2 regions of the Nisaea sp. genome follow, and region 2 is predicted to be linked to the other one. Evidence: riboswitches for the same ligand, from Rfam matches in the RefSeq annotation. Region 2 holds a riboswitch; the other holds the start of a gene.
What was found. Region 2 has a riboswitch for thiamine pyrophosphate ahead of thiC (phosphomethylpyrimidine synthase ThiC). Riboswitches for the same ligand answer to the same signal wherever they lie in the genome.
Positions count from the first base shown of each region.

Region 1: another riboswitch for thiamine pyrophosphate. It lies ahead of VOI22_RS09020 (ABC transporter substrate-binding protein); the one in region 2 lies ahead of thiC (phosphomethylpyrimidine synthase ThiC).

Region 1 is NZ_JAXMNY010000001.1:1,899,140-1,906,727, reverse strand. It holds gene VOI22_RS09035 (ABC transporter ATP-binding protein) at 1-162, opposite strand, end outside; gene VOI22_RS09030 (branched-chain amino acid ABC transporter ATP-binding protein/permease) at 159-1,826, opposite strand; gene VOI22_RS09025 (branched-chain amino acid ABC transporter permease) at 1,819-2,712, opposite strand; gene VOI22_RS09020 (ABC transporter substrate-binding protein) at 2,739-3,854, opposite strand; TPP riboswitch at 3,931-4,034, opposite strand; gene VOI22_RS09015 (tartrate dehydrogenase) at 4,191-5,255, shown strand; gene VOI22_RS09010 (MaoC family dehydratase) at 5,260-5,718, shown strand; gene VOI22_RS09005 (hypothetical protein) at 5,727-6,038, opposite strand; gene phnC (phosphonate ABC transporter ATP-binding protein) at 6,264-7,124, shown strand; gene phnD (phosphonate ABC transporter substrate-binding protein) at 7,158-7,588, shown strand, end outside.
Region 2 is NZ_JAXMNY010000001.1:758,821-766,408, forward strand. It holds gene thiC (phosphomethylpyrimidine synthase ThiC) at 170-1,978, opposite strand; TPP riboswitch at 2,056-2,155, opposite strand; gene VOI22_RS03590 (aspartate aminotransferase family protein) at 2,190-3,569, opposite strand; gene VOI22_RS03595 (TetR/AcrR family transcriptional regulator) at 3,647-4,366, opposite strand; gene VOI22_RS03600 (NRDE family protein) at 4,371-5,126, opposite strand; gene VOI22_RS03605 (DUF1476 domain-containing protein) at 5,325-5,651, shown strand; gene purB (adenylosuccinate lyase) at 5,731-7,029, opposite strand; gene mtnA (S-methyl-5-thioribose-1-phosphate isomerase) at 7,184-7,588, shown strand, end outside.

The sequences.
Region 1 (7,588 bases), 1.1 Mb from region 2:
CAGGCCCATGGCGGCGCGCAGCAGGCTCGATTTTCCGGCGCCATTCAGGCCGATCAGGGCAACGATCTCTCCTGGCGCAACATCGAGAGTGAGGTTGCGCACCGCCATCGCGCCGCCGCGCCGTACGGAAACATTCCGGAAGGAGAGCAGCGCGGCACTCACAGCGGGCTCTCCCCGAAATAGGCGCTGATGGCCGCCGGGTCACGGGCAACGTCGCGGGGCATTCCCTCGGCGACGACCTGTCCGGCACTGAGGCAGATCACCCGGTCCGCCAGGGGCAGCAGGAAATCCATCGCGTGATCGATCAGCAGGATGCCATGGCCCGCATCCGCCAGCCGCTTCAGCAAAGCTGAAAGCTCCGCGCGTTCCACCTCGTTCATCCCGGCGGCCGGCTCGTCCAGAGCGAGGACGGAGGCGCCAGCGGCAAGGGCGCGGGCGATTTCGAGATGCTTCAGGGCCGCCGGTGGCAGGGTTCCTGCGCGTTCGTTCGCGCGGCTTAAGAGGCCGACCTCGCTCAGTCGGGCCTGAGGGCTCTCGCCTTCGGAGACAACCGCCTCAACGCTCTCCAGCACGGTCAGGTCCGGTGCGATCTGCGGATGCTGGAAACTGCGGCAGAGACCGGCGCGGGCAATGAATTCTGGTGGTTTGCCGGTGATGTCACTGTCGCCGAGACGGATTCGCCCACCATCCGGTTTCTCGATGCCGGAGATCAGGTTGACCAATGTCGTCTTACCGGAGCCATTCGGGCCGATGAGGCCGAGAATTTCGCCAGGGGCGAGGGTGAGGGAGACGCCGTCCAGCGCGGTTACGCCGCCAAACTGTTTGGACACAGTCTCCACGGACAGGCTGAGCGGAGCGGGCGCATGCGGTGCCGCAGCGTCGCCTGTTACGATTGCGGATGCCTTGCTTTCCCAAAAGAGACTGGCAAGTCCGCGCGGCAGGAAGACGATGGCGGCGAGCAGGGCCGCGCCATAGACCACAAGATAATAATCTGCAAAATCCCGGAACCACTCCGGCAGATGAACCAGCAGCAGGGCGCCAAGCACGGCCCCGACGGGTGAGGTGCGTCCGCCAATCACGGTCATGGCGAGGATCAGTACCAGGACGTGGAACTGCAAGACGTCCGGTGAAACGACGCCGACCGCGTGTGCCTGCAGCGCTCCGGCAAGTCCGCCAAAAGCCGCGCTGGCGATGAAGAATCGGAAACGGATTGCCGCCCCGTCGATACCGAGCGTGGTGGCGGCCAGAGGCGCTTCCCGCAGGGTCTCGACCGCCAGCCCAAGCCGTCCGGCTGTCATCCTGTGCGAAATAAGGAGTGCCAGGCCGACACAGGCCCAGACCAGTATGGTCAGCGGCAAGCCGTGCCCGAAGGAAACCGAGCCGATCTCGATGGGCGGCACTCCGTACAGGCCGTTCGCGCCGCCGGTGACCTCTGTCCAGTTCGTGGCGACGAGGAGGGCGAGTTGGGCGATGCCGAGGGTGGCGAGCGCGAAATAGTGCGAGGCGAGACGGAGCACGGGAATTGCGATGAGGGCGGCCAGAACGCTCGGCAACAGGATGCCTGCGGCCAGTGTCAGGGGGAATCCAAGGCCGAGTTCCAGCGCACCAAGACCTGCCGCATAGGCGCCAAGCCCGAAGAAACAGCCCTGAGCTAGTGACAGTGCACCAAGGCGGCCGAAGATGAGCTGATAGCCAATCGCGGCAATGGCATAGATCCCGGCACGGGTCAGGACATGCAGAGCGTAATCGCCTGCGTAGAACAGGGCATAGAGCGCCAGCGCGGCAACTACGGCGCCGAGAATCAGACGGGAGCGCGGGTTAGACACGGGCGCGTGCCCGCTCCGGCAGAAGCCCCGACGGTCGGAACACCAGCATGACCAGTAGCAGCGCATAGAGCAGGGCCTCTGCTACCAGATAGGAGGTAAGCGCGGCGACAAGGGTCTCGAAAATGCCGATCAACATTGCGCCGATCACCGCCCCGTCGAGCCTGCCCCAGCCGCCGATGGTTACCGCGATATAGGCTTTCAGCATGAACAATCCGCCATCGTTAGGGCTGACGAAGAACTGGTTGGACAGCAGCAATCCGGCCGCGCCCGCAAGCGCGATGGCGAGCGCGAAGGAGAGGGTGATCATACGCTTCGGGTGGATGCCGATGGCGGCCGCCATTTCAGAATCCTGTGCCACGGCGCGCATGTGTCGCCCGGTCTGGGTCCGGCCGAGAAACAGGCCAGTCCCGGAGATCAGGGCGGCTGCACAGGCCATCACCGCGAGTTGCTGCAGCGAGATGGACAGGCTGCCAATGGTCATAGGGGCGCCCGCGATGAGCGGAGGCCCGGCCCGGGGCGCGGCGCCGAAAAGGGCGTTCGCCAGATGCTGCAGCACCAGTCCGGCGGCGATGGTGCTGACGAAGACCGCGACCTGATGGCGTTTGCGCACGGGGAAATAGGCAATCCAGGCGAAGCCGGCCCCGACGAGTCCCATCAGCCCCATCACCAGCGGCAGCAGGAGCAGCCCTGGCAGCGCCGTCGCTTCGCCGATCAACGGGGCGAGCGCGATGGCGGCGAAACCGCCCGCCATGACCAGCTCGCCCTGGGCGAAATTCACCGCCCCCACGGCGTTCAGCACGATGACGAAGCCAAGCGCGATAAGGGCATAGGCGGCGCCGAGGGCGAGACCGTTCAGCAGGATCTGGGTGAGAGCAATGGTTGACATGGCTGGGGCGGGTGCCGGGTGCGGCTCTATTTCACGCCGCTGACATTCTCGTAGCGCCGCTTGATCGCCGGTACCGCGCTTTTGCCATCGTAACAGACGATGACCGCGTCATGCGCCATGTTGCCCTCGCCGTCGGATTTGTAGGTCATGGCGAGCCCGTCATAGCTGTTGCTGGCCAGCCAGTCTCGCACTTCTTCTGCGGTTCTGGCGCCTGAATTCCGCGCCGCGATCATCATGGCCGCGCCGTCATACTGGGCCAGCGAGAAAGCGTCGGGCTCGGTTCCAAAACGGGCTCGATATTCCGATGTAAAATCCTCAACCGGACCTTCTGGCTCAGAAATCGGCGAGGACGCACTTTCGGCGCAAACACCGGCGAGCTGCTTCGGGTCCAGCAGGGCGGCCGTGGTCGGCTGGTGCATGGCGGAGCCGGCAAGGATCGGCAGGGCGATGTTATGGTCCCTGGCCTGGCGGATCACCAAAGCGGTAGAGCCGGAATGCAGGTGCAGCAGGATCAGGTCGGGTTTGGCCTCCTGCATCCGGGTCAGGGCAGGCAGCATGTCCTTCACCGAGACGTCGATGGCTTCCTCAAACACCAGCGGCGCCCCGAGATCATTCATGATCCGGCGCAAATGCTCCGCACCGCTCTGCCCGTAGGCAGTGGTCTGATGGAGCAGAGCCGGGCGTTTGGCGCCGAGTTCCTCGATAGCGTACCGGGCCTGCGCCACCTTCACCACGCTGTCGCCCGGGAAGAAACGGAACACCCAGGGAATGCCGATCTCGGTGATCTTCGCCGTGCCGGAAACGGTGAGCAGCGGAACGCCGGCGCGACCGGCGATGGGCAGCATGGCCAGCATTTGCGTGCCAAGCATGGAGGCAACGGCGGCACTCGGCTCGCCCTCCAGCGCCCGGCGCAACGCGGTGACGGCACCTTCTGGAGAGGTGCCTGTGTCGGTCACTTCGGGTTCCAGATCGAGATCCTTGCCATAACGCTCGATGGCCAGTACCGCGCCGTTGCGCTGGGATGTTCCTTCAAGAGACAGGAAGCCGGTGATCGGCACCAGCACGGGGATTGTCTCGGCTTTTGCGGTCAGACTTATGGCCATAAGCGCGGTCAGCGCGACGGCGGCGGTTTTCAGGAACATTCCCGGCACTCCAATAGGTCCGTTCGACGGAACGGCAGATTCAAAATCGGGGCGAGAGGAATGAACGCGACCGCATCTGCAGTCTCGTGACGTCTCCCTGCGCCGGCATGACCCGGATCAAGTTCGATGGGTATCCTCTCAGTTCCGGCTACGAATTCCGAAACACCCCAGCATCACGAGGCCAACCTGCGGCCCGGTCATAAACTTGTCAAGAGACGGTCGGGGAAGAAGCCGTGAGCAGATTGAACCGGATTAGTTCCACGGAGTGGTTTGTCCGACCGCGTCCCCAGCCTATTATGCGGCCAACAAGAAAATCTGATGCGGAGGAAAAACCCAATGTCGAAAATCAATATCGCGGTGATCCCGGGCGACGGTATCGGCTGGGAGGTCATTCCGGAAGGCATCAAGGTGCTGGAGGCAGCGGGGGCGAAGTTCGGCATTGAGTATGATTTCACCGAATTCGATTGGAGCTGCGAGCGCTATAAGAAGACCGGCATGATGATGCCGATCGACGGGATCGAGCAGTTGAAGGAATTCGACTCGATCTTCCTCGGCGCCGTCGGTTTTCCGGGTGTGCCGGACCATGTTTCGCTCTGGGGCCTGCTGATCCCGATCCGCCGGGAGATGGAGCAGTATGTGAACCTGCGCCCGATCCGGATGCTCAAGGGCATGAATTGTCCGCTGGCGAACCGGACGGCGGAAGATATCGACTTCTATGTCGTGCGCGAGAATAACGAGGGCGAATACTCGTCCATTGGCGGGCGCCTGTTCGAGGGTACGGACCGTGAGATGGCGATGCAGGAAAGCGTCTTCACCCGGACCGGAACCGACCGGATCATGCGTTTCGCATTCGAGCTTTGCCAACGCACCGGCAAGAAGAAGGTAACCTCGGCGACCAAATCCAACGGCATCATTCACACCATGCCTTACTGGGACGAGCGCTTCGCGGCGATCTCGAAGGAATACCCGGATCTCGCGACGGACCAGTATCATATCGACATTCTGGTCGCGAATTTCGTGCTGCATCCGGACTGGTTCGATGTGGTCGTCGGCTCCAACCTGTTTGGTGATATCCTGTCCGATCTCGGCCCGGCCGTTGCCGGATCCATCGCTATCGCGCCGTCCGCGAACATCAATCCGGAGAAGAAGTATCCCTCCATGTTTGAGCCGGTGCATGGCTCTGCCCCGGACATCGCCGGCAAGGGGATTGCCAACCCGATCGGCCAGATCTGGTCCGGCGCCATGCTGCTGGAGCATCATGGGCATCAGGAAGCGGCGGACGCCATCGTTGCTGCCTGCGAGACGGTGATTTCAGGTGGTGGGCCGAAGACCCCGGATCTTGGCGGTCAGGCCACGACAGCCGATCTTGGCGATGCCATCGCCGCCGTGCTTCGGGACTGAGCTTATGCAGTCTCCTGTTTATTTCGAGGACCTGGAAATCGGCCAGGTCCTCCGTTCCCAGCGCAAGACCATGACGGAATCCGAGATCATCGATTTTGCCTGGAAGTATGACCCGCAGCCCTTCCATATCAGCGTGCCGGATGCCGAGGAGAGCCATTTCGGCGGCGTCATCTCCAGCGGTTTCCAGACCCTTGCCGTCAGCTTCAGGCTGGCCTGGCAGGCGAACGGACTGCAGGCGACCAATCTCGGTGCCGGAACCATCGATCAGCTGAACTGGCTGAAACCGGTGCGGCCGGGCGATACTCTGAGCTTGGAGATGGAAGTGCTGGAGAAACGTCAGTCCCGCTCCAAACCGGACAGGGGCTTTGTCCGGTTCAAATACACGACGTTCAATCAGGATGGCGAAGCGGTCATGACGATGGAGTGCCCGCAGATCGTTTCTTGCCGAGGAAAAGGTGATTAATTTTGGCGTTACTGGTCTGACGCAATGTTTATTTTGCGTTTTCGGAAGATCATCAATGCGACTAGGAATGGCAGCCCAAACATTCCTATCGAAAGCGTAAGCGCTTCAACCAGCTCTATAGGGCGCTCTGGAATATCGTAAACTGAATAGCTGACGACACCAGCTAAATACCCGCAAACCCCAACAACGATGGATCTAAATATCGAGCCTCGACTGGCGAGAGCACCCCTGACTATTGCGATGCCAACCAATACACCAATCAGAATCGGCACAATGTTTATCATAGTGCGTTCGAACACGAATTTAGCCAAATTTTCCATGAAATTACCCCCTAAGAGAGAGTTAATTCTACCAATATAGAACCATTAAGTCTCTTGGCTGAAATGATTCAGTTTATGGATTGTCCGGCCGTACATGACATATCAGGGACTCTTCCGCGTCTTTTTGTGGGGATTGAGTCACGATGGAGTCCTGAAATCGTCATAACTCTGCGGCATGCCGGTCAACGCTCTTGAGTAATGTCGCGGTCCTTGGGAAGGGGCCGCATGTCACATACTCAGAGCCAACCTGTTATTCAGGTCACGAACGTCTCCAAAACATTTCCGAACGGGCGCCGGGCGCTCGACGGAGTCTCGGTTGCGCTCGAAGCGGGCGAGATGGTGGCGCTGATCGGAGCCTCCGGCTCCGGTAAGTCGACACTCATCCGGCATATTGGCGGCCTGATCGTCGCCAATAAAGGCGATAACGGGGGCTCAATCGCTGTATTTGGCGATCAGGTGCAGGCCGGTGGCCGCTTGACCGGCGACGTGTCGCAGGTGCGCCGCCGCCTGGGTGTCATTTTCCAGCAATTCAATCTGGTGCCGCGTCTGACGGTGCTGACCAATGTGCTGGCAGGCCGTCTCGGCCGAATGCCGAAATGGCGCGGCGTTTTCATGCAGTTCTCCCAACTGGAAAAGCAGCGCGCCATGCAGGCACTCACGCGGGTTGGCATCGCGGCGACGGCGCGGCAGCGCGCGGCGACGCTTTCTGGCGGGCAGCAGCAGCGTGCGGCCATCGCCCGATGTCTCGTGCAGGAAACCGAAGCCATTCTCGCCGACGAGCCGATTGCCTCTCTCGATCCGGCCTCCGCCCGCCGGGTGATGGAGACGCTCTCCGATATCAACCGGACGGAAGGCACGGCCGTGCTCGTTTCGCTGCATCAGGTCGAATACGCCCGGCGCTATTGCAAGCGCACTATCGCCATGCGGGACGGCCGGGTCGTTTTCGACGGGCCGTCCCACGATCTCACCACTGCTTTTCTCCGTGAAATCTACGGCGAGGCCAGCGAAGAGCTGATCCTCCCCGATGCCGAGGATTTCGCAGAGGCACATGAAGTGGCGGAGCAGCGGCTTGCTGTGTCCGCCTGAAACCATTTTCCAGCATCAAGAGGAGCTGATCCCATGACCATCTTCACCCGCCTGACCGCCGCCGCGGTTCTGGCCACAGGCCTTGCCGCAAGCGCGGTGCCGGCCCTGGCCGACAGGGAAGACCCGAAGGAAATCAACTTCGGCATCATCGCTACGGAGAACAGCTCCGCCCAACGCGAGAAGTGGGGGCCGTTCCTGCAGGCGCTCGAAGCGGATCTCGGCATGCCGGTGAAGCCGTTCTTCGCGGCTGACTATGCGGGTGTGATCGAGGCCATGCGCTTCGACAAGGTCGATATCGCCTGGTACGGCAACAAGTCCGGCATGGTCGCTGTCGACCGCGCCGGTGCCGAGATCTTTGCACAGACGACCGAATCCAACGGCGATCAGGGTTACTGGTCGGTCATGGTCACGCACAAGGATTCTGGTCTGAGCTACGAAGACGTCATGAAGTGCGACAAGAGCCT
Region 2 (7,588 bases):
GTCTATTTCCGTGATGGACTGAACCTGCCACTACGGCAGCAGGAAATGCCGCTCCATATAAACATAAGGTAGGACAAACACAATCAGGGAAGCAGACCCGCGGCTCTGCGTGGTCCGGGCGTTGCAGATGGCTGGTCCGGGTCCCGGCTGATCCGGGACCCGGTTTCTCTTATCCGGCCTTGCCGTTCGATGCCTGATAGATCTCGCTACCCTTGTCCCGGAACAGCTCGGCCATGGTTTCCATGCCTTGTTTCGCCTCGTCCTTCAGCTCGTGCGAGATCCGCATCGAGCAGAATTTCGGACCGCACATGGAGCAGAAATGCACCGTCTTGTGTGCTTCCTTCGGCAATGTCTGGTCATGGAAGTCGCGGGCCGTCTCCGGATCGAGCGACAGATTGAACTGATCCTCCCAGCGGAAATCGAAGCGCGCCCGTGAAAGCGCATCATCCCGTCGTTGTGCTCCCGGATGACCTTTCGCCAGATCCGCCGCGTGGGCAGCAATGCGGTAGGTGATCACACCCGTTTTCACATCGTCCCGGTCCGGCAGGCCGAGATGCTCCTTAGGCGTCACATAGCAAAGCATGGCACAGCCGAACCAGCCGATCATGGCGGCGCCGATGCCGCTGGTGATGTGATCGTAGCCGGGGGCGATATCGGTGGTCAGCGGGCCAAGCGTATAGAACGGGGCCTCGTCGCAGGCCTCCAGCTGCTTGTCCATGTTCTCCTTGATCTTGTGCATCGGCACATGGCCCGGGCCCTCGATCATCACCTGCACATCATGTTTCCAGGCTATCTTGGTGAGTTGCCCGAGCGTCTCCAGCTCGGCGAACTGAGCCTTGTCGTTGGCGTCAGCGATTGAGCCCGGCCGCAACCCGTCCCCGAGCGAGAAGGAAACGTCGTAGGCGGCCATGATTTCGCAGATTTCCTCGAAATTCTCGTAGAGGAAGCTCTCCTTGTGATGGGCCAGGCACCATTTCGCCATGATCGAGCCGCCCCGGCTGACGATCCCGGTAACCCGGTCCACGGTGAGCGGAATGAAGGGCAGGCGGACGCCGGCATGGATGGTGAAATAGTCGACGCCCTGTTCGCACTGCTCGATCAGCGTGTCGCGATAGACCTCCCAGCTCAGGGCTTCCGGAACGCCGTCGACCTTCTCCAGAGCCTGATAGAGTGGCACGGTGCCGATCGGTACCGACGAGTTCCTTATGATCCATTCGCGGATATTGTGGATGTTCCGCCCGGTGGAAAGATCCATCACCGTGTCGGCGCCCCAGCGGATGGCCCAAACCATCTTGTCGATCTCGTCCGCGACGGAGGAGGTGACGGCGGAATTGCCGATATTGGCGTTCACCTTGACCAGGAAATTCCGCCCGATGGCCATGGGTTCAGTTTCCGGATGGTTGATGTTTGCCGGGATGATGGCCCGGCCCCGGGCAATCTCGTCCCGGACGAATTCGGGTGTCACCACGTCCGGGATGGAGGCGCCAAAATCCTCACCATCGCGTGCGGTCTGTTTCAGCTCTTCGCGGAGCTGGTTCTCGCGGATGGCGACGAACTCCATCTCCGCCGTGATGATACCGGCCCTGGCATAGGCGAGCTGGGTCGGCCGTTCGCCGGGTTTGGCGCGCAGCGGCGGCTTGATGGCGCCGAACTCCGTCACCAGATTGCCGTCGCCGACATTGCCGTTGTCTTCCGGCTTCACGATGCGGCCCTGATAGGTCTCGACATTGCTCCGCGCGGTGATCCAGTCCCGGCGCAGTGCAGGCAGTCCAGCCTCGATATCGATATGGGCGTCGGCGTCGGTATAGGGGCCGGACGGATCATAGACGGTCACCGGCGGCTCCCCGGCGGAAGGGTGTACGGCGATTTCGCGCATCGGCACGCGGATATCGGGGTGGATGCTGCCCGGCACATAGATCTTGCGCGAGGCCGGCAACGGTCCCGTGGTAACGGCGGCGATGGGGGAGTGCTTGTTCATAAGGTGGATCCCTTGCAGTCGGTTGCACAGAGATCCGGGGAGGCTTCAGGATAAATGGGGTGCGTGTGGCTGCAAGAGCGGTAACGCGTTTCCATCCCTACGCCGGCATGACCCGGATCAGGTTCGAAGGGTCGGCGCAATGCCTCTCAGCCCGTACGGGCACCCCTTGGAATGCGTGAAGCCTAGGCGGGAACCAATCCGATGAAAAGGGTTAATCCAGCTCACTTTCGAAGGCGGCGAGGGTCTTCCCGAGGCGGCTGACGATTTCGTCCACTTCGTCTCCGGTGACGGTGAGGGGCGGCGTCACCATCAGCCATTCGCCGTATTTCCCGTTTGCTGTCCGCCGGGAATAGAGCAGCAGGCCATGTTGCATGCCGATCTCGATCATCCGTGAAAGCGCCTGCCGGGAGGCTGGCAGAATTTCCTTCGTTTCCTTGTCACGCACGATCTCTATGGCATTCAACAGGCCGAGCCCACGGACGTCGCCGAGAATACCGCTGCGGGTCTGCAGATCGCGCAAACCGGCCCGCAGACGCTCTCCCATCTTCGTCGCATTTGCCATCAGGTTGTTTTCGACCAGCTCGCTCACCACTGCATGACCGACGGCGCAACTCAGCGGATTGGCGACATAGGTGTGGCCGTGCATGAAGCCGCCCGTGCGGGTGACGGCTTCGACCATGGCAGCCGGTGCTAACACCAGGCCGAGCGGTGTGTAGCCGGCCGCGATACCCTTGGCCAAAGTGATCATGTCGGGTTTCGCATCCGGCCAATGATCGGCACACAGGAAAGTCCCGGTTCGGCCGGCGCCGCACATCACCTCATCATAGATCAGCAGTACGCCATGCTTTGTGCAGATGTCCCGCACCGCTTTGTAATAATGGTCGGGTGCAACCAGCGCGCCGGTGGCGAGGCCCCCGACCGGCTCCATGATGAAGGCCAGCACCGTTTCCGGGCCTTCTTCAAGGATGGCTTGTTCAAGCATGGCGGCGGCATGCCGGGCATAACTGTCGGCGTCGTGATTGTCCGGCAGCCGGTAATTGAAGGGCGCCGGCACTTTCGGCATCACTTTCATCATACCGGAGAACAATGCTTCGGAGGCCGGGTCGCCACTGATCGCGGCGGCCCCGAGGGTGGAGCCGTGATAGCCGGGGTCGCGGCCCAGAACCTTGCAGCGCGCGGTCTCACCCTGAGAGATGGCGTATTGTCTTGCCAGCTTGATGGCGGCTTCGTTCGCTTCAGATCCGCCAGAGCAGACGAAGACACGCTCGAAGCCGGGGCCGGCATGTTCAGAAACCAGATTGGCGAGATCGATATTGGGTTGGTTCTCGAAATGTTGCCGGCCGGCAAAACAGATTTTGTGCGCCTGATCGGTCATGGCAGCGATGACGCGTTCGTTGCCGTGGCCGAGATTGGTCGCCACCGGTCCGCAACATGCATCCAGATATTGTCGTCCCTCGGTATCCCAGATCCAGGCACCCTTGCCGTGTGAGACGGTCGGGTGTCGCTTACTGCCTTCCGGCATGTAGAAAACGTCGATCGGCCCGCCGTGGCTGCCAAATGTTCCGCCGTTTTCGTTGATTTCAGCCGCCACTGCCCGCTCCTGATTTTGAATGTGGATCATGCTCTGGAGCGAAGAAAATCATATTATTGTACGGTGTACAATAGAAGCTATTCGAGATTGCCGTCGCGTTGAACTTTTTGCGCCAGACCAGCGATCAGAGCGTCCGTAAACATCTCGAACCCGGGCTCAAGCGAAGACTCGGTTCCATTCTGCCAGCGCAGTACCAGCGCCCGGTTCAGCAGCAGGTGGCGTTCCGCGGCCAGGGTCGGGTAAAGCGCAGGATCAGCAGCTTCGACACTGGCCGTAAGGGACGCTTTCAGATCGCCGTCCGGATCGGGAAAGACATGGGCGAACTCCTGGGTGGCATAGCCGCACAGGCCGGTAATGACAGCATTATAGGCGGACACCAGATCCTCTCCCGCGAAACCGGCCCGGGCGAGGGTGGCAAGAATGCCTTCGACCAGTTTCAGGTCGGCGCTTGCACTGGAGACCAGATGGCCGCCGATCAGGGGAGATATGTTCGGATGCGTGCGCACCACGTCCCGGTACCGCCGGAACAGGGCCTTCAGCCAAACCTGCCAGTCGGGCCCGGGTTCCGGCAGCACATCGGCAAACAGGGCGGCGATCAGCCGGGCGATCAGGAGATGACGGCTCGGCACATGCCAGTAAAGCGCAGTGGGATAGACGCCGAGGGCCTTGGCAATGTTGCGGATGGAGAAATTGTCCAGCCCCTCGCGGTCCAGCAGATCGATGGCAGCGGCAATGATGGCATCGCTGGAGAGCGGCGCACTCTTCGGTTTGCGTTTGGCGGGTTTCTCCTTGGCCATAGGCCTAGTCCGATAGATCAACGGGAGAGAAAGCGGTCTCGTCCGGCGGACCGCCCGCGAAGCGCCAGACCGGATTGCGGCCCGGGTCACCCGGCAAGGCGATCAGGGATGAAGATACGGTGGCGAATCCGGCGCCATTATCCAGATTGATGGCCGAGCCATATTCGTCTGCTACCGCCCGTGTCCGGTCCGCCAGGAGTTTCTCCCAGTCCTGCCATTCGTCATTGTCCGGATCCGGTGCCATTGCGATTCGGAAGCGCGGCAAGGCCCGCCGCACGCGGGGGCTGTCCGGATCATTGACGTCGTACGCTGTGAAAATCGAGACGCCTTCGGGGATCTCGAAGACATCGATCTCGCCGTCTTCCGTTGCTTCATTGCGCAGCCAGTAAGCCTTTTCCGCATCGGCGATCAGCATGTTGAAGCTGCGGTAGCTGGTTCCGTCCAGCTCGCCAAGAGCCTTGGCGGCCGCTTCGGCCTCTGCATGGTCGAGCGCTTCGAGGACGATTTCTCCACGAGAACGTTTCCCGTCCGCCGGTCCGAGCGAGCCCTGACGGTTCAGGATGCCCGCCGCCAGGCCATGATCGTTCACACCGAGCCACGAGCCGTGGCTCAACTCGTCGAGTCCGGCGACGATATGCGGTCGGTCGGGCCAGTGGCGGGCCGGTGCCTGCCAGGATCTGGATTGCATTTCATCGCGGTTGGCGGCGATCAGAACCGGCCAGGAATGGCCGGGACGGCGCAGGATAACGAGGGTGCACATGGCGGAGACCCTACGCCGGGTGAGAGATCACTGAAACATTTTTTGACAAGCGTCGGAATTGCGGCAATCTGCCGGTTAACAGAGGATGCCGCGCCTGATAGATTGCGGCCGCATTCAAGATTCTGCGCTATACCGGAGACCGATGAGTCGGCTGGTTTGGTGTTCAGTACGGGAAAGAGACGAAGGGGTATTCGACCGATGTCAGGTTTCGACAAACGCCAAAAGGGCGAAGAAGCAAAATTTGCACATGATTCCGAGCTCGAATTCAAGGCAAGCGCTCGGCGCAACAAGTTGCTTGGACTCTGGGTTGCCGAAGAGTTTCTCGGCAAGACCGGCGATGACGCGGCTGCCTATGCCAAGGAAGTCGTTGTGGCCGATATGGAAAAGCCAGGCGTCGACGATGTCGTGGAATTCATTCTGAAGAGCGTCGAAGGCACCGGTGCCGATCTTTCCGAACACCGCATCCGCCACAAGCTCGAAGAGTTCATGACGGTTGCGCTGAAGCAGCTCAAGACCGAGGGCTGATACGCTCTTCGCTTCAGAAAGCTAAAAAGAAAACGGCGCCCGTTGAGGCGCCGTTTTTTATTGCCGATTGCGCGAGAATTTAGCTCTCGCCGAATACCCGGTTGAAGATCGTGTCCACATGCTTGGTGTGGTAGCCGAGATCGAACAGGGATTCGAGGGCAGCTGCGTCGAGCAGCGCGGTCACTGCATCGTCAGCCTTCAGCAGGGTCAGGAAGTCTTTGCCCTCCAGCCAGACCGGCATCGCGTTGCGCTGAACTGCCTGATAGGCGTCTTCCCGGCTCATGCCGGCCTGTGTCAGGCCGAGCAGCACGCGCTGGGAGTGGACCAGGCCGCCGAGCTGGTCGAGATTCGCCTGCATGCCTTCCGGATAGATCAGCAGCTTGTCGATCACGCCGGTCAGGCGGGCGAGGGCAAAGTCCAGTGTCACGGTGGCGTCCGGGCCGATCATCCGTTCGACAGAGGAGTGGGAAATGTCCCGCTCATGCCAGAGGGCAACGTTTTCCATCGCCGGGACAACGGCGGAGCGGACCAGCCGGGCGAGGCCTGTCAGGTTTTCGGTCAGCACCGGGTTGCGCTTGTGCGGCATGGCCGACGAGCCCTTCTGACCCGGCGAGAAATACTCCTCGGCCTCGCGGACTTCGGTGCGCTGCAGATGCCGGATCTCGGTGGCGAGACGTTCGACCGAGCTGGCGATGACACCGAGGGTCGCGAAGAACATTGCGTGACGGTCGCGCGGGATGACCTGGGTCGATACCGGCTCGGCAACGAGGCCGAGCTTTTCGGCCACATGCTCTTCGACGCGCGGATCGATATTGGCGAAGGTGCCGACGGCGCCGGAAATAGCGCAGGTCGCGATTTCCGCCCGCGCTGCCAGCAGCCGTGTCCGGTTACGGTCGAACTCGGCATAATATCCGGCGAGCTTCACGCCGAAGGTCAGCGGCTCTGCATGGATGCCGTGGCTGCGACCGACGGTCGGGGACATCTTGTGCTCGAAGGCACGGCGCTTGATCGCGGCCAGCAGTGCATCGAGATCAGCCAGCAGCAGATCGGACGCCTGGGTGAGCTGCACTGCGAGGCAGGTATCCAGCACGTCTGACGAGGTCATGCCCTGATGCACGAAGCGGGCTTCGTCGCCAACATATTCGGCGAGATTGGTCAGGAAGGCGATGACATCATGCTTGGTCTCGCGCTCGATCTCGTCGATCCGGTCGATGTCGAAATTGCCGCGTTCCCAGACTGCCTTGGCGGCTTCCTTCGGGATCACGCCAAGCTCGGCCTGTGCGTCGCAGGCATGCGCCTCAATCTCGAACCAGATGCGGAATTTGTTCTCGGGCTCCCAGATCTTGACCATCTCGGGGCGGGAATAGCGCGGGATCATGTGTATCCTCGGGTGACAGCTGCGTGCGATTGATGCCGGAATGCGTACCAGAATGCGTGATGGCAATCAGGCAGGCGGGGTTTTATCATTGCCGCCGCTTGGAGTCACGCTGCGGGCGGACAGTTAAGAAGACAGCTCAAGAGGGAGCGTATCCATGAAGATCGACGGCAAGCCGCATCGCACGATCTGGCCGGCGCCGGACGGCAACGCGGTCGAGATCATCGACCAGACGAAATTGCCGCACCTTTTCGAGATTGCCCGGCTGGAGACGCTGAAGGACGCAGCCCATGCGATCAAGGCGATGCTGGTGCGCGGCGCGCCGTTGATCGGGGCAACAGCGGCCTATGGAATGTGGCTGGCCATGCGCGAGGATTCCTCCGACGCAGGGCTGTCGAACGCCTATGACCGGCTGTACGAGACCCGGCCGACGGCGGTTAATCTGCGCTGGGCGCTTGATGCCGCGCGGACAAAGCTCGGCCCGCTGGCGCCGGATGCGCGCGCGGATGCAGCCTTCACGCTGGCGGGCGAAATCTGTGACGAGGACGTGGAGATCAACCGC